3 regions of the Brachybacterium hainanense genome follow, and region 3 is predicted to be linked to each of the others. Evidence: predicted binding sites of a transcription regulator. Region 3 holds the regulator's gene; each other region holds the start of a gene.
The links. Region 3 encodes LexA, which represses DNA repair genes until DNA is damaged. Its sites were predicted from a motif close to TCGAACANNTGTTCGA; they were not measured.

Region 1 (5,588 bases), on a different contig from region 3:
GGCAGTACGGCAGGACGCGCGATCCCGGGTCCTCCGCCTCGATCGCGGCCGTCATCGCATCGATGAGCGGACCCGTGGTCGGGGACTCGACGGAGACGCTGACGCTGTCGAGGATGACCTCGACGTGCTCCCCGGCGAGGTCCTCGAGGAGCGCGAGGAGCTCCTCCTGGTGCCCGGGCAGGAAGCGGCAGTCGATCCCCGCCTCCGCGAACTGCGGCACCACGTTGACCTTGTAGCCGGCGTCCAGGGTGGTCACGTTCATGGTGTCCTGCAGGGTGCCGGCGACGAAGCGTCGCGCCCCGCCCAGACGCGGCAGGATCCCTTCCGGATCTGCGGGATCCCAGCCGTCGCCGGTGATCTCGGTGACCCCGTCGAACAGCTCGCGCACGCTCGCGATGCACTCCTTCGGGAACTCGTGCGCGTCGATGCGCGCGATCGCCTGCGCGAGGCGGACGATCGCGTTCTCCGAGGTCGGCATCGAGCCGTGGCCCGCACGCCCGTGGGCCCGCAGCCGACCCCAGGCCAGACCCTTCTCCGCGGTCTGGATCAGGTACGCGCGCACGTCCTCGCCCGTCTCCTGCTCCGGGAGGGTGATCGAGTAGCCGCCCACCTCGCTGATCGCCTCCGTGCAGCCGGCGAAGATCTCCGGGTGGGTCTCCACGACCCACGTCGACCCCCAGGTCGAGGCGTTCTCCTCATCGGCGAAGAAGACGACGACCAGGTCGCGCGGGGGAGTGATCCCCTCGCGCGCGAGGTGCCGGACCACGGCCAGCATCATGCCGAGCATGTCCTTCATGTCGACGGCGCCGCGGCCATAGATCATGCCGTCGCGGATCTCGCCGCCGAAGGGGTCCACGCTCCAGTCCTCCGCCGCGGCGGGGACCACGTCGAGATGGCCGTGCAGCACCAGGCCGCCGCGATCCCGGTCCACGCCCGGGATCCGCAGATGCACGCTGGCCCGCGTTGGTGCGGCCTCGATGATCTGGGGATCCAGACCGACCTCGCGCAGGCGGGCGGCGACGTACTCCGCCGCTTCGATCTCCCCTCGGCCCCAGCGCGCGGGGTCGTCCCCGCCGTAGGTCGTCGAGTCGATGCGGATCAGCTCCTGGGTGAAGCGGACCGCCTCGTCCTGGAGGAGCTCGAGATCGCCGCCGACGAGCTCCGCGAGCGACGCGGCGGGCATGGTGGCGGGGGAGGGGGCGTCAGGCACGGGAGTTCCTCCGGAACGGGATCGGGTGCACAGGTTCGGCCAGCCTAGCGGCGCGGGGCCGTGCACGCGGGACGGTCAGCGGTTCGATGCAGGGATGTCGCATTCTCCCCGGAAATGACGGGGCTGCGCCGAGGTACCTGGAGAATGTGGATAACTCTGCATGGGGAGGAGTGGTGGATTTCGGTCCATGTGAGAGATGTGGCATGACGTCGCAGGTCACACGAGTGGTTATGATGTCCGGGTGGCTGACGATGGGCCCGCGGATTATGGAAGGAGGAAAGCTGTCCACAGGGCTCGCGAAATGGCGCTCGACAGGGTAGGATGAAGAGGATTTCGAACACAGGTACGAGCCGGATGTGACGCCGGTGCGCAGGTGCAGGACACGGAAGCCCGGGAAGGAGGAGCAATGCTGGAGGATCGCCGGACCGCGACAGGAGCAGAGGACGCTGCAGTGCGGCCCGCCCTGGAGGGCGCTCCGATCCCGGGAGGTGTGCTGCGCCCCGCCGGCCCGGCGGGCCCGACCGCCTCCACCGGCCTGCAGGGTCCACGGGAGGTCCGCCTGCTCGCCCCCACCTTCGGCCCCGGGCAGTCCTGGAGGGTGGAGGACCCGCGGCACGCGGCCCGGCGTGCGGCCTATCGCCAGGCGATGGCGGACGGGGCTCCGCTGCCGATGGCCTCCGTCCCGGATCCTCCTCTGTCCGGCGTCGCGGCCTTCGTCTCCGCGGCCCCGGCGGCCATGCGGGCCACGAAGGTCGTGCGGCCCCATGCCAGGGAGACCTTCCTCGGGCACCTCGCCGAGAGTGGCTGGCAGGCCCCGGACGGCGTGGTCATGAGCGAGGCCGCCCGGCTGATCTGGGACCTCGGCACGGCGGAGGGCCCCGCCCTCGCAGCGAAGTACGCGGCCCTGGCGGCCCTGCGGCATCCGGCCGACGCCGCCGATGCCGCCGACGCCGGGACCGGGGAGGCGCCCGGGGCCTCGGCGGCCGGCGCCCCGGCGGAGGACGACGACGATGTCAACGCGCTCGTGGCCGCCGCGGCGCTCCGCATCGGCGTGCGCCGTGCCCGGCATCTGGTCCGCGACGCGCACCGTGCCCTGACGTCCTTCCCGGCCTGCTACGCGCAGCTCGCCGACGGGCGGTTCCCGGCCGGCTGGTTCACCCGCATGCTGCGGGACACCCGCGACCTGACGGAGGTCGCGCGCCAGGGGATCGACCGGCTCATCAGCTCGTGGGACCTGCGGGTGAGCCCCGAGCGCTTCGAGAAGCGGCTGCGCGAGCTGGTCCGCTGGGCGGAGCAGCTCGAGGAGCAGGAGCGCCGCGAGCAGGCGGAGCCGCCCGCACCGGTCGAGCGGTCCGTGCAGATCATGGATGTCGGCAAGGGCATGTCCTGCCTCCAGGTGTACGGGCCTGCGCCGGAGGTCGCCTCCCTCGCGCGGCGGCTCGACGTCACCGCGCGTGCCGTCCAGGCCGCGCAGCGCGCCGCCGTCGCCGCCGGCGATCAGGAGATCCCGTGGGACGTGGACGGGCTCGTCGCGGAGACGGGCTCGGTGCTGCGCAAGGACGTGCTGCGCTACCTCCTGCTCACGCGGGCGCAGCTCTCCGCGGACGGCGTCGACATCCCGCGGGACCGCTTCCGGCTCGTCGTGACCGTGCCCGCACTGACGCTCCTCGGCCGCTCGGAGGCCCCGGCCTCCCTCGACGGGATGACGCCGCTTCCCGCGGACATGGCGCGCGCCCTCGCCGGCACCGAGGACACCTGGTACCGCGTGCTCACGGATCCGTGCACCGGGACGTTCCTGCCGCTGCCCGCCCAGACCTACCGGCCCACCGCCGCGATGCAGGAGCACCTGCGACTGCGCCACCCCCGCTGCGCCGTCCCCGGCTGCGAGCGGTGCTCCTCCTTCGCCAGCCAGTGCGACCACATCGAGGAGTTCCTCGACGGCGGCCCCACCGATATCGAGAACCTCCACTGGCTGTGCGAGCACCACCACCAGCAGAAGACGGAAGGGCTGCTCGACCCGACCCGGGTGCGCGCGGCCGGACCGGATGCCGCGGGCAGCTGGCAGCCGGGCACGACCCGCTGGCTCCTCGGTGCGAACCGGGGGCAGCACGTCGTCATCGACGAGCGCGACGACGTCGACATGATCGGCGCCGAGGCCTCCCGATGGCTCGTCGACCACCTCCGCGCCCACCCGGACGCGCCCTGCGATGCGCTCTGCCTCTCCGGAGCACGCCGGGATCCCCTCATCGACCCGGCGGATCGATCACCGGGCCCGGACCGCGACCGATCGCCCGACCGCGCCCCCGAGGCGACCGAGAAGCGCATCCTCGAGCTGCCCGCATGGTCGCAGCACTGGCCGCGGCTGTGGCGATGGCTGCTCAGCGAGGACTGGAGGAGGCTCGAGTCCCCGCGGATCCTGCCCCTCCCGCCGCCGACACCTCCCGCGATCCGCTGCGACGCCTGCGGGCACGAGCATCCCGCCCCGGTACCGGCCCCGGTGCCGATCGGATCCCTCGCGCGCGTCGATCTCACCACGATCGCCGAGCCGCCGGACGGCTGGGGACCCCAGGGCCCGCCGCCCTTCTGACCGGCGGCTACACCTCCCGGCGCTGCGGAGCGAGCGTGGTGATGATCGCCGAGTCGTCCAGCGCGCCCTTGTCCTGAGCGGCCCCCAGCAGGAACAGCTGCTGGGCGGCGCTCGCGACCGGGACGGGCAGGCCGTGACGGCGCGCGGCATCGGTCACGATCCCGAGGTCCTTCACGAAGATGTCCAGCCGCGAGAGGACCTCCGCGCCGTCCTCCTCGTACGCCTCGAGCATGCGCGGGCCGCGGTTGCCGAGCATGAACGACGAGGCCGCCCCCGCCTGCAGCGCGTCGAGCGTCGCCGCCTGGTCCAGGCCCAGCCGATCCGCGAGCGCGAGCGCCTCTCCCGCCGCCGCGATGTGCACGCCGCACAGCAGCTGGTTCACCGTCTTCAGCGCCTGCCCGTCGCCCGGCCTCCCGCCGACGATCGTGAGCGTCGAGGCCAGTCGCTCGAGCACCGGCCGCGCGACCTCGAGATCCGCGGGAGCCGCCCCCACCACGATGAGCAGGTCCCCGTCGCCCGCACGCACCGGACCGCCCGAGAGCGGGGCATCGACCAGACCGATCCCCGATTCCGCGAGGCGACCGGCCGTCGCGACCACCGGATCGATGCCGACGGTGCTCGTGAGCAGCACGACCGCGCCACGAGCGAGGTGCCGGGCGATCCCCTCCGCGCCGAACAGCACCTCCTCCAGCTGGGCGCCGTCGCGGACCGCCAGCAGCACCGCGTCGGCGTCGGCGACCGCCTCCCGCGCCGATCCGGCGACCGCGACCCCTGCCTCGGCGGCCAGGCGCCCTCGTTCGGCGGAGATGTCGAAGCCGCGCACCGACAACGCCGGATCAGAGGCGAGGCGGGCGGCCATCGGCAGGCCCATCGCCCCCATCCCCAGCACCGCCACGGTGCGCCGCGCCTGGGCGCTGAGGACGCGGGTGACCTGCAGCAGTGACGCGTCGTCCCCGACGTTGCCGGCGAAGACGACGAAGGGGATCCCGCGGGCGGGGCCGTCGACGGCCTGCCACAGGGAGACGACGCCCGGGAGCATCGGCCCGCGCACCACGGCGCGACGGATCTCCAGTCCGTGCGCGGCCACATCCGAGGAGGTGATCCCGCCCTTGGCGATCACGAATCGCGGCGGTGCGGCGGCGAGGGTGCGCCGCACCGTCTCCACGACCGCGGCGCTCACCGATCGCGCGATCGCGAGAGAGCTCTCCCCGTCCTGCGTGCGCACGAGCTCGCGCGAGGTGTGCACGATGACGTCGCCCGCATCGAGCGCCGCGACGATCGCCGCGACGCGCTCGCGCAGATGCCGCTCGCGCGCGGAGGGCTCCAGCAGCAGCGGCACCTCCAGCTCGATCGTGCGCGCGCCCGGATGCCCCGCCCGCAGCCGCTCCAGCTGACGGGTCGTGAGCCCCACGTGGGAGCCGACCACGATGAGGCCTCCCCGCGTGCGCCGCGTCGGATCCTGCCCGGCGTAGACCTCGGCCGCGGTCAGCGGCGTGCGCGGCTCCTGGCCGATGCGGGCGCGCACGAACGGCGGCCCCACCCGGCAGATCGCGCGCAGCCCGTCCTCCTCGGCGAGGTCCAGGCCGGCGGCGAGCGCGCGCATGTCGTCCTCGTGCTCGGCATCGGCCACCATCACCCGCGCCCCCGAGCGCAGGGCGTCGGCGATCCCCTCGGCGCCCCCGCGCAGCAGCGCGAGGTCCAGGACCTGCACGTCCGCGGCCCGCACGCGGCCCGTGGTCTTCTCCTCGACCCAGTCGGGCAGGTGGCTCGCGCGGTAGCCGAAGCTCGCAT
Region 2 (5,588 bases), on a different contig from region 3:
GCCTTGGCTCCTCGATGGCCGTCGCGCTCCTGCTGCCGGTCACCTTCGCCCTCGAGCCCACGGCCGCGTTCATCATGTTCGCCGGCATCTACTTCGGCGGCCTGTTCGGCGACTCGACCATGGCGATCCTCATGAACACGCCAGGTCAGGCCTCCGCGATCGCCTCGACCTTCGAAGGACACGCCATGGCGCGGTCGGGCCGTGCGCCGCAGGCGCTCGCGACCGCGGCCATCGGCGCCTTCATCGGCGGGTTCACCGCGTCGGTGATCGTCGTCTTCCTCGCCCCCTGGCTCGCCGAGTTCTCCTCGAGCTTCGGGCCCGCCGAGTACTTCGCCCTCGCCCTGTTCGCCTTCGTCTCCACCAGCTCGATGCTCGCCGAGTCCGCGATCAAGGGCCTCATGTCGCTTGCGCTCGGCCTGGGCATCGCCGTCATCGGGATCGACGGCGTCAGCGGTGCTCCGCGCTTCACCATGGACAGCCCGCTGCTGTTCGACGGCATCAGCCTGGTCACCGTGACCGTCGGCATGCTCGCCCTGGCCGAGGTCATCTACGTCGCCTGCCGGGAGCGCTTCGACCCCACGGTCCAGCCGATCCGCCCCTCCGGCCGGGCCTGGCTGAGCAGGGGCGAGCTGAAGGAGGCCGCTCCTGCCTGGGCGCGCGGCACCGCGATCGGCCTGCCTTTCGGCGTCATCCCCGCCGGCGGTTCGGAGCTTCCCACGTTCCTGTCCTTCGGGCTCGAGAAGAAGCTGGACGCGCGACGGGCTCAGCCCCGCTTCGGCACCGGCGCGATCCGCGGGCTCGCGGCGCCGGAGGCGGCCGGCAACGCCACCACCGGCATGTCGATGGGAGCTCTGCTCTCCCTGGGTCTGCCGGTCTCCGCGACCGCTGCGATCATGCTGGCCGCCTTCCAGCAGTACGGCATCCAGCCGGGCCCGCTCATGTTCGAGCGCTCCGCGGACCTCGTGTGGACCCTGCTGGCGAGCTTCTTCGTCGCCATGGTCGTGCTGCTCGCGATCAACCTGCCCTTCGCGGCGCTGTGGGCGAAGCTGCTGCTGATCCCCAAACCGTACCTGTACGCCGGGATCAGCGTGTTCTGCGGCCTGGGCATCTACGCGACCTCCTCCTCGACCGCGGACCTCCTGATCCTGCTGGGCATCGGCCTGATCGGCTTCGTGATGCGGGTGGCCGACTATCCGCTGGCCCCGCTGATCATCGGCATGGTGCTGGGTCCGCTCGCGGAGACCAGCGTCCGCGACGCGCTCATGAGCGCCGACGGCGACGCGACGGCTCTCGTGGACGGGCCCATCGTGATGCTCATCTACGCCCTGATGCTCGCGGCGATCGGCTTCACCGTGGTCACCCGGGTCCGGGAGATCGCGGCCGCCCGTCGAGCACGTCGTCTGGCTGACGAGGACGGGGCCGTGTGAGGCTCCGGCGGGTGCGGGGACGGGACGAGACCTTCCCCGCATCCGCCGGTTCCTCCCTCGACGCGGCCCGTCGTCCAGCACGCGGCCGGTAGCATCGACGTCACCGCCAGCACCCAGGACCCGAGGACCACGATGAATCTCGCCCACCACGCCGACTCCCGCGACCTTCCGACGAAGGAGGTCCTGGACTGGGAGCTGTTCGGCACCGCCTCTCGCGAGCTCGCGCAGCAGATCGTCGACAGCGACTACCAGCCGGAGATCGTCATCGCCGTTGCGCGCGGCGGCCTGCTGCCCGCCGGCTCCCTGTCCTACGCGCTGGGTCTCAAGCTGGCCGATGCGATCAATGTGGAGTTCTACACCGACGTCCACGAGACCCTCCCGGACCCGGTGCTGCTGGCACCGATGCTGGACGTCGAGGCGATCTCCGGCAAGCGGCTCCTCGTGGTCGATGACGTCGCCGATTCCGGACGGACCCTCGCCCTGGTCCTCGAGCTGCTGCGCGGCCAGGGGGCCGAGGCTCGCAGCGCCGTGCTGTACTCGAAGTCCGCGTCCGTGGTCGCCCCCGATTTCGTGTGGCGGCGCACCGACGAGTGGATCGTCTTCCCGTGGTCGGCCGAGCCGCCGGTCACCCCGTCCGTGCAGGGCTGAGAGGCCCGATCATGCGCAGGCCGTCCCGGTGGAGGAAGCTCGCCGGGGCGGCCTTCGTCGTCGTGGCGGCGACGCATGTGGCCGCCAAGGCGGTCGCGCCGGACAGCGCCGTCTGCACGTTCACCCAGGCGCTGCTCATGCCGGCGCTCGCCGGCGTGCTGCTCGCGCCGCCGGGCCCTGTTCTGTGGGGGACGGACCCGCTGCCTCGCCGGGTGCTCGCGGCTCTCGCCCTGTCGTGGCTGGGCGACACCCTCCCACGCCTCTCCGCCGACCCGGACCGGGCCTTCCTGCTCATGCTCGGTCCGTTCCTCCTGGCCCAGGGCGCCTACATCTCCGCCTTCTGGCCCCATCGCCGCACCGGGATCCCGGGTCTTCGCAGGGGGCGGCGCGTTCTCGCGCTCGCGCCGTATGGAGCGGCGCTGACCGCCATCGTCGCGCTGTGCGCCCCGCGCTCGGGGCCGATGCTGCCCGCGATCCTCGTCTACGGCGGTGCGCTCGTCTCGATGGCCGTGCTGTCCACGGGCCTGGGACCGGTGGCCGGTGCCGGCGGTGCGGTGTTCCTGGCCTCCGACTCGCTGATCGGCCTCGAGGCCTTCGCCGACCTCCGCCTCCCGATGCATGGGGCCTGGGTGATGACCACCTATCTCGCCGGACAGGGGCTCCTGGTCCTCGCCGTACGCCGGCGGTGCCCCCGCGCGGAGTGACCGAGAGGGACCTCGCGGACGAGGCACCGTCGCGCGGAGGGCACGACCGCGCGCCTGGGTGCCGAGGGAGCGCTGGATGAGGACATGGGACATGAGCGGGATTCTTGCACGGCGCGGAGCGGTGGCGACGCGAGGCCGCGCGAAATGTGGATGACTGCGATATGGGGAGGAGGGATCGAGATGGGGAGGACCAGCACTGAGATGTTCATCTATGCAGGTGAAAGGGTGAATTTACCCGGTGTCCACGGGCGATCGGGGTGGCCCTGAAGAAATTTTCCACAGGCCACCGAGGGCCCTTGATGGGAGGGCTCCTCTTCGGTAATCTAGGTTTCGAACGAGCATTCGAAATCGAGTCGATCCCGGGAGGAGGTGACCGTCGTGGCGCAGGCGTACCTTCCAGGGCTCGCGGGCGAGGCGCTGTGCGATGATGCCTCGGCCGCGCGGCGGTCGCGTCGCCTCGGCCTGGTGGGTCCGCAGGGCGCGGCCGCCGGGAACTCGTCCGCTGCTCCGGAGTCCTCATGGGCCTCGGAGGTTTCGGAGGCATCGCAGATCTCGGAGGCATCGCAGGTCCGCCATTCCGCGGCGGCGGAGCTCGGCGTCCTCGCGATCGCGGCAGGAGTCGGCGCGGGGCCGGCCCGGAAGCCGGCGGCCGGGCCGCGGGACCCGCAGGTCGCCGAGGACGTCGCGGCGGTTCTCGAGCGGGTCCCGGATCGGCTCGCGGGCGGTGGACGGCGCGTGCGCAGGACCGTGGACCGCGACAGCCTCCCGGAGGAGGCGGACGTGATGCACCGGCCGGTGCTGTCCGAGGCCCTGCGGGGCCTCTGGGACGTGAGCGTGCTGGAGAGCATCCTGCTGAGCTGGCGGCTGCGGGCCCTGTCCAGGCTGTGGGACGGGGACGAGGAGGCTCCGTTCCCGGATCCGGACGGCGACATCCACGCGCTCGCGGCCGCGGCAGGGCTCCGGGTACCCACAGGGCGCGCGGATCACGCCATCCGGGACGCCTCCCGAGCCGTCTCCACCCTGTCGGCATGCCTGAGCCTGCTGGAGGAGGGTATCTTCCCTGCGCCGTGGTTCACACATCTCCTGCGCCGCTCGCGTCACCTCTCGGACGTCTCGCGCCGGGCGATGGACGAGGTCGTGGCCGGCTGGAACCTGTCGATGACCCCGGAGTCCTTCTTCACGAGGACCAGTGCGCTCGCCGCATGGCTCGAGGAGGCGGAGCGGCTGGTCCGCGAGGAACAGCCACCGGTGCGCCGGGACGTGCATCTCGCGGCGACCGACCAGGGGATGGCACGGCTCGAGGTGTTCGGTCCCGCACCGGAGGTGCTGCAGTGCGCGCACCGCCTCGACGTGGCAGCGCGGGCGGTGCAGGCCGCGCAGAAGTCCGCCCTCGCCGCCGGCTCCGAGATCCCGTGGGACGTGGACGGGAGCGTCTCCGCCTCGGGGAAGCCCTCCCGGCTGGATGCTCTGCGCTTCCTGCTGCTGACCCGATCGGCCCTCGACACCGATGGCGCCGACGTGCCGGCGGAGCGGTTCCGGATCAATCTGACCGTCCCCGCGCTGACCCTCCTGGGCGTCGTGGACGCACCGGGGATGCTGGACGGGACCATGCCTGTCCCGGCGGATCTCGCCCGGGAGCTCGCGGCAGGGGAGTCGACCTGGTATCGGGTGCTGACCGATCCGCGCAGCGGCGCCTTCCTCCCGCTTCCCGCTGACGCGTACCGGCCGACGCGGGCGATGCAGGAGCACCTGCGCCTGCGGGGAGGAGTGTGCGCGGTGCCGGGATGCGAACGGCCCGTGCGGGCCGCGGTCGAGTGCGATCACATCCAGGAGTGGCTCTCCGGCGGCATGACCAGCACCGAGAACCTCCACTGGCTGTGCCGCTTCCACCATCGGGAGAAGACGGAGGGGCGCATCGACCCGGTGAGGCTGCACGGCCCGCGCCGCGAGCCGGATGGGACCCGTGCACCCGGTCGGACCCGATGGCGGATCCGCACCATCCACGGCGACGAGGCGGTCCTCGATGTGGAGGACCAGACCGACCTCGTCGGCACCCTCGCCGTGGATCTGCTCTCCGATCACTACCGGAACCACCTCCGGGACCTCTGCGATGCCGACTGCCGGCACTTCGGCAGGAATCTTCCGCCGTCTCGACCCGACCATGACGACGATCCGGACCCGGACGATCCGGATCCGAGCAGACCCAGGCCCGGGGTCCCCAGAGCGATCAGACGGCGCAGGGAGATGCGAGCGCGGAGAGACGGGCCGGGAACTGCCCCTCCGGATGTCCCGGATCCCGATCCCGGCTCATACGGCGATCCTCCCTTCTGACCTCCGACCGCAGGCCCGGCCGGAGCAGGGGCGGCCGCCGAGGCGACCTGCCGACAGGCGGCGCCGTCATGCCCGGACGACACGGCGCCCCGAGGCGGGAAGCCTCGAGGCGCCGTGTCAGGAAAGGCCGATGTCAGGAGAACCCGACGTGAGGAGAACCCGACGGTCAGATCGCGTGCTCCCGACGGGCATCGCCGGTCATCGAGCCGAGCCCGTTCGACGGGGTCGCCCCGTCGCGCCAGCGCAGCAGCGCACCGACGCCCTCGGGAATCGCGACCACGCCGTCCGCAAGGGCGCTGATCCCGGCATCGGTGCGGATCGCGGTCGTGAGCAGGTCCTCGATCCCGACGGGCTCCTGCCCCGTGACGAAGATCAGCTCCTCGACCTGGCCGCGGCCCAGAGCCTGCCGGACCTCGTCAGCACCCGCGACCGAGGTCCCGCCGCGACCCTGCTCCTCGGTGAAGCGGGCCGCGAGGTC
Region 3 (5,588 bases):
ACGCACAGGCCGCACAATGCGGCGCGCGCCGTGTTCGTCCGCGCCGCGCTCGAGCGGCTCGCGAACCGCTACGAGAAGGCGCTGCAGGCCGAAGGACAGACGGTGCTGCCCGAGGACCGTCCGCAGCTGCTCGCCGACCTGCGGGGAGACGCCGAGGTGCGCCGCGCCCTGAACCTCGCCTGGATGCCCTACAGCCCCGAGTCGTTCCTGCGCATCCTGTTCGCGCACCCCGAGCGGCTGCGCGCGGCGGCGCCCCGCTCGCTCTCCCCCGCCCAGCTGGACCGACTCGTGCGCCCGAAGGACGCGCCCTGGACCATCGAGGACGTGCCGCTGCTGGACGAGGTCGCCGAGCTCCTCGGCTCGGACGACGCGGTCTCCCGCGCAGAGGCCGAGCGGCGACGCGAACAGCGTGCCCGGGACGTGTCCTACGCGCAGGAGGTCCTCGAGAACGTCGACACCAGCGGCATGGTCCGCGCCGAGGACCTCGCCGACCAGGTGGCCCAGGTCCGCGACGGCCGCACCCTCGCCGAGCGCGCCCGGGCCGAGCGCGAATGGACCTACGGCCACATCGTCGTGGACGAGGCGCAGGAGCATTCGGCGATGATGTGGCGGGCCCTCATGCGGCGCAACCCCACCAAGTCCTTCACCGTGGTCGGCGACGTCGCCCAGACCTCCTCCGCCGGCGGAACCTCCAGCTGGGAGGAGGCCCTGTCGCCCTACGTCGAGGATCGCCTCGAGGTCGAGCACCTGAGCGTCAACTACCGCACGCCCCAGCGGATCATGGATCCGGCGCAGCGCATGGCCGAGGCACTCGACCTGCCGGTCACCGAGGTCACCTCGGTGCGCGAGGGCGACGCCGATCCGACGCTGCGCCCGGCGCCGGCCTCGGAGCTCACCGCGCAGACGGTCCTCGCGGTGCAGGAGCAGCTCGCACAGGCGACCGGGCGTCTCGCCGTGATCGCGCACGCGAGCCGCCTGGCCGACCTCGTCGATGCGCTGCGCTCCGCGCCCGGCCTGCCGAAGGTCGGCTCGGGGAGCCGGGGCGTCGACGAGATGGTCGCCGTGATGAGCCCGCAGGATGCCAAGGGCCTCGAGTTCGACGGCGTCGTCCTCGTCGAGCCGGCGGAGCTGCTGGCTGACCGGACCCACGGCGCAGGAGACCTCTACGTCGCCATGACCCGTCCCACCCAGCGGCTCGACGTGGTCCATGCCCTTCCTCTGCCGGAGGGCATCCAGGGCTGAGACGAGGATCGGCGGCCGCGGCTTCCCCTCCGCGACCGCCGATCCGGCAGGCGCCGCGAACGGCGCCACCATGCATCCTATGCGGATTCTCGGGAGCCGTGCGACCGGTTCCCCGATTCGGACCGAGGACGACGGAGGGACGGAGGCCGACGTGGCAGGCGAGCACCGGGCTCACGCGCCGGTCGCGCCGCTCGCCGCCTCCTCCCGCAGCCGATGGATCGCCGCCTCGAAGTCGTCGAGGGACTCGAAGGACCGGTAGACGCTCGCGAAGCGCAGATACGCGACGAGATCGAGCTCCTGGAGCGGCTGCAGGATCGCGAGGCCCACCTGGTGCGCCTCGATTTCGGCCTGGCCGCTCTGCCGGATCGCATCCTCGACCTTCTGCGCCAGCAGCGCGAGCTGATCGTCGGAGACGGGGCGGCCCTGGCAGGCCTTGCGGACCCCGGAGATCACCTTGCTGCGGCTGAAGGGCTCGCTGACGCCCGATCGCTTGACGACCGACAGTGAGGCGGTCTCCACCGTCGAGAACCGACGGGAGCAGGCGGTGCACTGACGACGCCTGCGGATCACCGCGCCGTCATCGGACGTGCGCGAGTCCACGACGCGGGAGTCGGGGTTGCGGCAGAAGGGGCAGTGCACCCTTCCAGCTTACAGCGGGGCGACCGCGCTCAGCGGCCGGTCTCCGCCCCGGTGGGGAGCACGATCTCCTGGCCGGCGGTCAGCCGCGGCGTGACCAGCCCGTTGAGGCGACGCACATCGTCGACGAACTCCTGCGGGGCGACGCCCTCGGGGGCGTAGGAGTCCGCGTACGCCCACAGGGTGTCCCCGGCGGCGACCGTGACGACGGGCCCGGAGTCCCCCGATCCTGCGAAGGCCCAAGGGCCGTCGACGAGGAGGAGGACCATGAGCGCGACGACGACCCCCAGCAGGAAGGCGGCGGCGATGCTGAGGACACGGCCGCGACGGGTGAGCACGAGCCGCGCGCGAGCACGGGGAGCATGCTGCTCGATCGCGGTGGTGCGAGCGGCGAGGGGAAGGATCGTTGCCATGTCCGAACTCCTGTTCGATCGAATACGTGTACGACTGTAGGCCCGGTTGACGCGACACGCAAGACCCGTCTCGAACACATGTTTGGCCTGCGGTGCGCGAGCGCCTACTGTGGAAGGCAGGATCACTCCACCAGAGGGGTCCGACAGACGAACCGCCGCCGCCCCGTCCTCCCAGGAGAGTCCGCCCATGTCGCCCACGAGCACCCCGGAGCACGAGAGCTCCCCCGCCCCGTCGGACCTCACCCGGCGGCAGCACCGGATCCTCGAGACCATCACCGCGGAGATCGCCGCGCACGGCTACCCGCCCACCATGCGCGAGATCGGCCAGGCGGTCGGCCTGACCTCCCCGTCCTCGGTCGCCCATCAGCTCGGCGTGCTCGAGCGCAAGGGCTACCTGCGCCGTGACCCCAAGCGCCCGCGCGCGATGGAGGTCGTCCAGCTCGACGAGTCCGGCGCCCCGGACGCGGATGCCGCGGAGGTCCTGCCGGTCTCCCCCTCGGTCGCCGTCCCCCTCGTGGGCCGCATCGCCGCGGGAGTGCCGATCACCGCCCAGGAGCAGGTCGAGGACGTCTTCACCCTGCCCGAGCAGCTCGTCGGCGGCGGGGACCTGTTCCTCCTGCAGGTGGTCGGGGAGTCGATGATCGATGCGGCGATCTGCGACGGCGACTGGGTCGTGGTGCGGCGTCAGCCGGTGGCGCAGAAGGGCGAGATCGTGGCGGCGATGATCGACGGCGAGGCCACCGTGAAGACGTTCGCCGAGCGCGACGGCCACATCTGGCTGATGCCCCACAATCCGTCCTTCACCCCGATCCTCGGCGACGAGTCCGAGATCCTCGGCAAGGTCGTCGCGGTGCTGCGCGCCGTCTGATCACCGCACGGGCGTGGCCGGCGGATCGGTCCCGGCACCCCCCCGGCGCCGGCGCGGGAACGCGCATACCCCCGGTCCACGTCGCCCCGCGCTCCCGAGGGCTCCGGTGCCGGACCGGGCGATCAGCCGTCCGCGAGCCGGCGCAGCGAACCGAGCGCGACCGCCGGGTCCTGCGTGCGCCACAGCGGCGGCATCGCCTGCACGAGGTAGGAGCCGTAGCGCTTGGTGACCAGCCGCGGATCCAGCACCGCGACCATGCCGCGGTCCGCCGAGGAGCGGATCAGCCGCCCGGCCCCCTGCGCCATGAGCAGGGCCGCATGCTGCGCCGAGATCTGCATGAAGCCGTTCCCGCCGCGCTCGGCGATGCGCTCCTGGCGCGCCGAGATCAGCGGCTCGTCCGGCCGCGGGAAGGGGATCCGGTCGATCGTCACCAGGCGACAGGCGCGCCCGGGCACGTCCACGCCCTGCCACAGGGTGATGGTGCCGAAGAGGCTGCTGCTCTCCTCGGCGGAGAAGTCCCGCACGAGCCGCGTCATCGAGTCCTCGCCCTGCACGGCGATGGGCAGGTCCAGGCGCGCACGCACGTGCTCGGCCGCGAGCTCCGCCCCGCGCCGCGAGGAGAACAGGCACAGCGCTCCTCCGCGGGACGCCTCGATCAGCTCGGTCAGATGCTCCATCATCTCGCGGGAGGGCCCGTCCCGCCCGGGCAGCGGCAGGTGCGAGGCCACGTACAGGATGCCCTGGCGGGGATAGTCGAACGGGCTGCCCACATCGAGGCCGGACCACAGGCTCGGATCACGGATCCCGTCCTCGAGCTCGGGGGCGCGGCGGTCCGCGGCGCGCAGGCCCACCGAGCCCGCAGGCGGCTCGAAGCGTCCGCCGAGCGCGAGGGTCGCCGAGGTCATCACCGCGGTGCGCTCCTCGAGGATCGCCCCGCGCAGGGCGCCGGCCACGCTCATCGGCGCGACGGTCAGGCTCGTGCGCCCGGTGGCCTCGGAGCGGGAGATCGCGACCACGTCGTCCTCGTCGGGATCTGAGGCGCGCTCGCACACGTCGATGATCTCCTGCAGGCTCGTGCGGACGGAGCGGCGGGCGCCGGCCGTCCCGGCGAGCTCCTCGTCCCCGGCGTCCTTCGCATCCGCATGCGCGGTCCGGGCCTCGACGCGGAGGGTTCCGATCGCATCGGCCAGCCGCGGGGCGAGGTCGCCGATCACCCGCCCGTCCGGCTGCTCCTCGAGCGCCGCGCGCAGCTCCTCCCCCGCATCGTCCAGGGCGGTGCCGGCGACGCCGAGACCGCGCAGCTCCCGCACCGCGCCGCGCACCATCCCGGGGGCGAGGACCTCCGTGACCGCGCTCGTCACCCGCGCCGCGAGGTCATGGGCCTCGTCGAGGACCACGATGTCGTGCTCGGGGATGATGCCGAGGTTGTTGAAGGCATCGACCGCGAGCAGCGCATGGTTGGTCACGATCAGGTCGACCTCGCGGGCGACCTCGCGGCTGCGCTCGGCGAAGCAGCTGCCGACGAGGGGACAGGTCTGCCCCAGGCACTGGTTGCCGCTCACGGAGACCTGACGCCACGCACGGTCGGAGACCGGGGTCTCGAGGCTGTCGCGGTCGCCGGTGTCGGTCTCCTCGGCCCATGCCCGCAGGCGCCGGATCTGGTCGCCCAGACGCTCCTGCCGGTCATCGGCCCCGCCCCGAGCAGCGGATTCCGTGAACAGGGCTCCCGGATCGAGGTCCGTGGGATATCCGCCGTCCATCTTGTGCCGGCACAGGTAGTTGCTGCGGCCCTTGAGCAGGGCAAAGGTGGGGCGCCTCGGGAGGTCCTCGGCGAGGGCCTCGACCACGCGCGGGAGGTCCTTGCGCGTGATCTGGCTCTGCAGGGCGATCGTCGCCGTGGAGACCACCACGGGCCTGCCCCCCGTCACGGCGTGCAGGAGGGCGGGAACCAGGTAGGCGAGCGACTTCCCGGTGCCCGTGCCGGCCTGGACGAGCAGGTGACGGCGCTGCCGCATGGCCGCGTCGACCGCGGCGGACATCTGCGTCTGCCCCGGACGCGGTGCACCGCCGATCGCCGTGACCGCATGCGCCATGAGGGCGGCGGCATCGGGCACGGCGGGAGGAGCGTCGCTCGCGGAGGGCATCACCCCAGATTACCGGCGAGCACGGCGTGCGGCGGGGACGCCGGGCCGGGGTCCCCGCCACATCGGCGACGCGGCCGAGGCGCCTCGAGCGCCGGGGCCGCGGCGGCTCAGCTCGCGGCGGCTGAGGCCGCGCCCAGCTCCGCGGCGAGCGCCGCATCGACCCGGGCGTGCAGACGGGTGCCCTCGGCCAGATGCTCCTCGGCGAGGACCTCTCCGACCGCATGAGCGCGCGAAACCAGGTCGCCGCGCGTGTACGGCACCACCAGGTCCACCTCCGCCGCGGGG

Region 1: the regulator LexA is predicted to act here: its motif matches at 1,544-1,559, upstream of ACFFF6_RS00855 (HNH endonuclease signature motif containing protein).
Region 2: the regulator LexA is predicted to act here: its motif matches at 3,110-3,125, upstream of ACFFF6_RS03125 (HNH endonuclease signature motif containing protein).

Annotation. Positions count from the first base shown of each region.
Region 1 covers NZ_JBHLSV010000001.1:174,311-179,898, reverse strand. Annotated here, with positions in the region: gene ACFFF6_RS00860 (M20/M25/M40 family metallo-hydrolase) at 1-1,183, opposite strand, end outside; gene ACFFF6_RS00855 (HNH endonuclease signature motif containing protein) at 1,617-3,797, shown strand; gene ACFFF6_RS00850 (NAD(P)-dependent oxidoreductase) at 3,805-4,734, opposite strand; partial or broken gene ACFFF6_RS00845 (four-carbon acid sugar kinase family protein) at 4,747-5,588, opposite strand, start outside.
Region 2 covers NZ_JBHLSV010000003.1:73,478-79,065, reverse strand. Annotated here, with positions in the region: gene ACFFF6_RS03140 (tripartite tricarboxylate transporter permease) at 1-1,427, shown strand, start outside; gene ACFFF6_RS03135 (phosphoribosyltransferase) at 1,560-2,075, shown strand; gene ACFFF6_RS03130 (lysoplasmalogenase) at 2,087-2,779, shown strand; gene ACFFF6_RS03125 (HNH endonuclease signature motif containing protein) at 3,158-5,110, shown strand; gene ACFFF6_RS03120 (baeRF2 domain-containing protein) at 5,277-5,588, opposite strand, start outside.
Region 3 covers NZ_JBHLSV010000025.1:20,330-25,917, forward strand. Annotated here, with positions in the region: gene ACFFF6_RS16250 (HelD family protein) at 1-1,242, shown strand, start outside; gene nrdR (transcriptional regulator NrdR) at 1,414-1,881, opposite strand; gene ACFFF6_RS16260 (LysM peptidoglycan-binding domain-containing protein) at 1,911-2,291, opposite strand; gene lexA (transcriptional repressor LexA) at 2,479-3,159, shown strand; gene ACFFF6_RS16270 (ATP-dependent DNA helicase) at 3,282-5,303, opposite strand; gene hflX (GTPase HflX) at 5,411-5,588, opposite strand, start outside.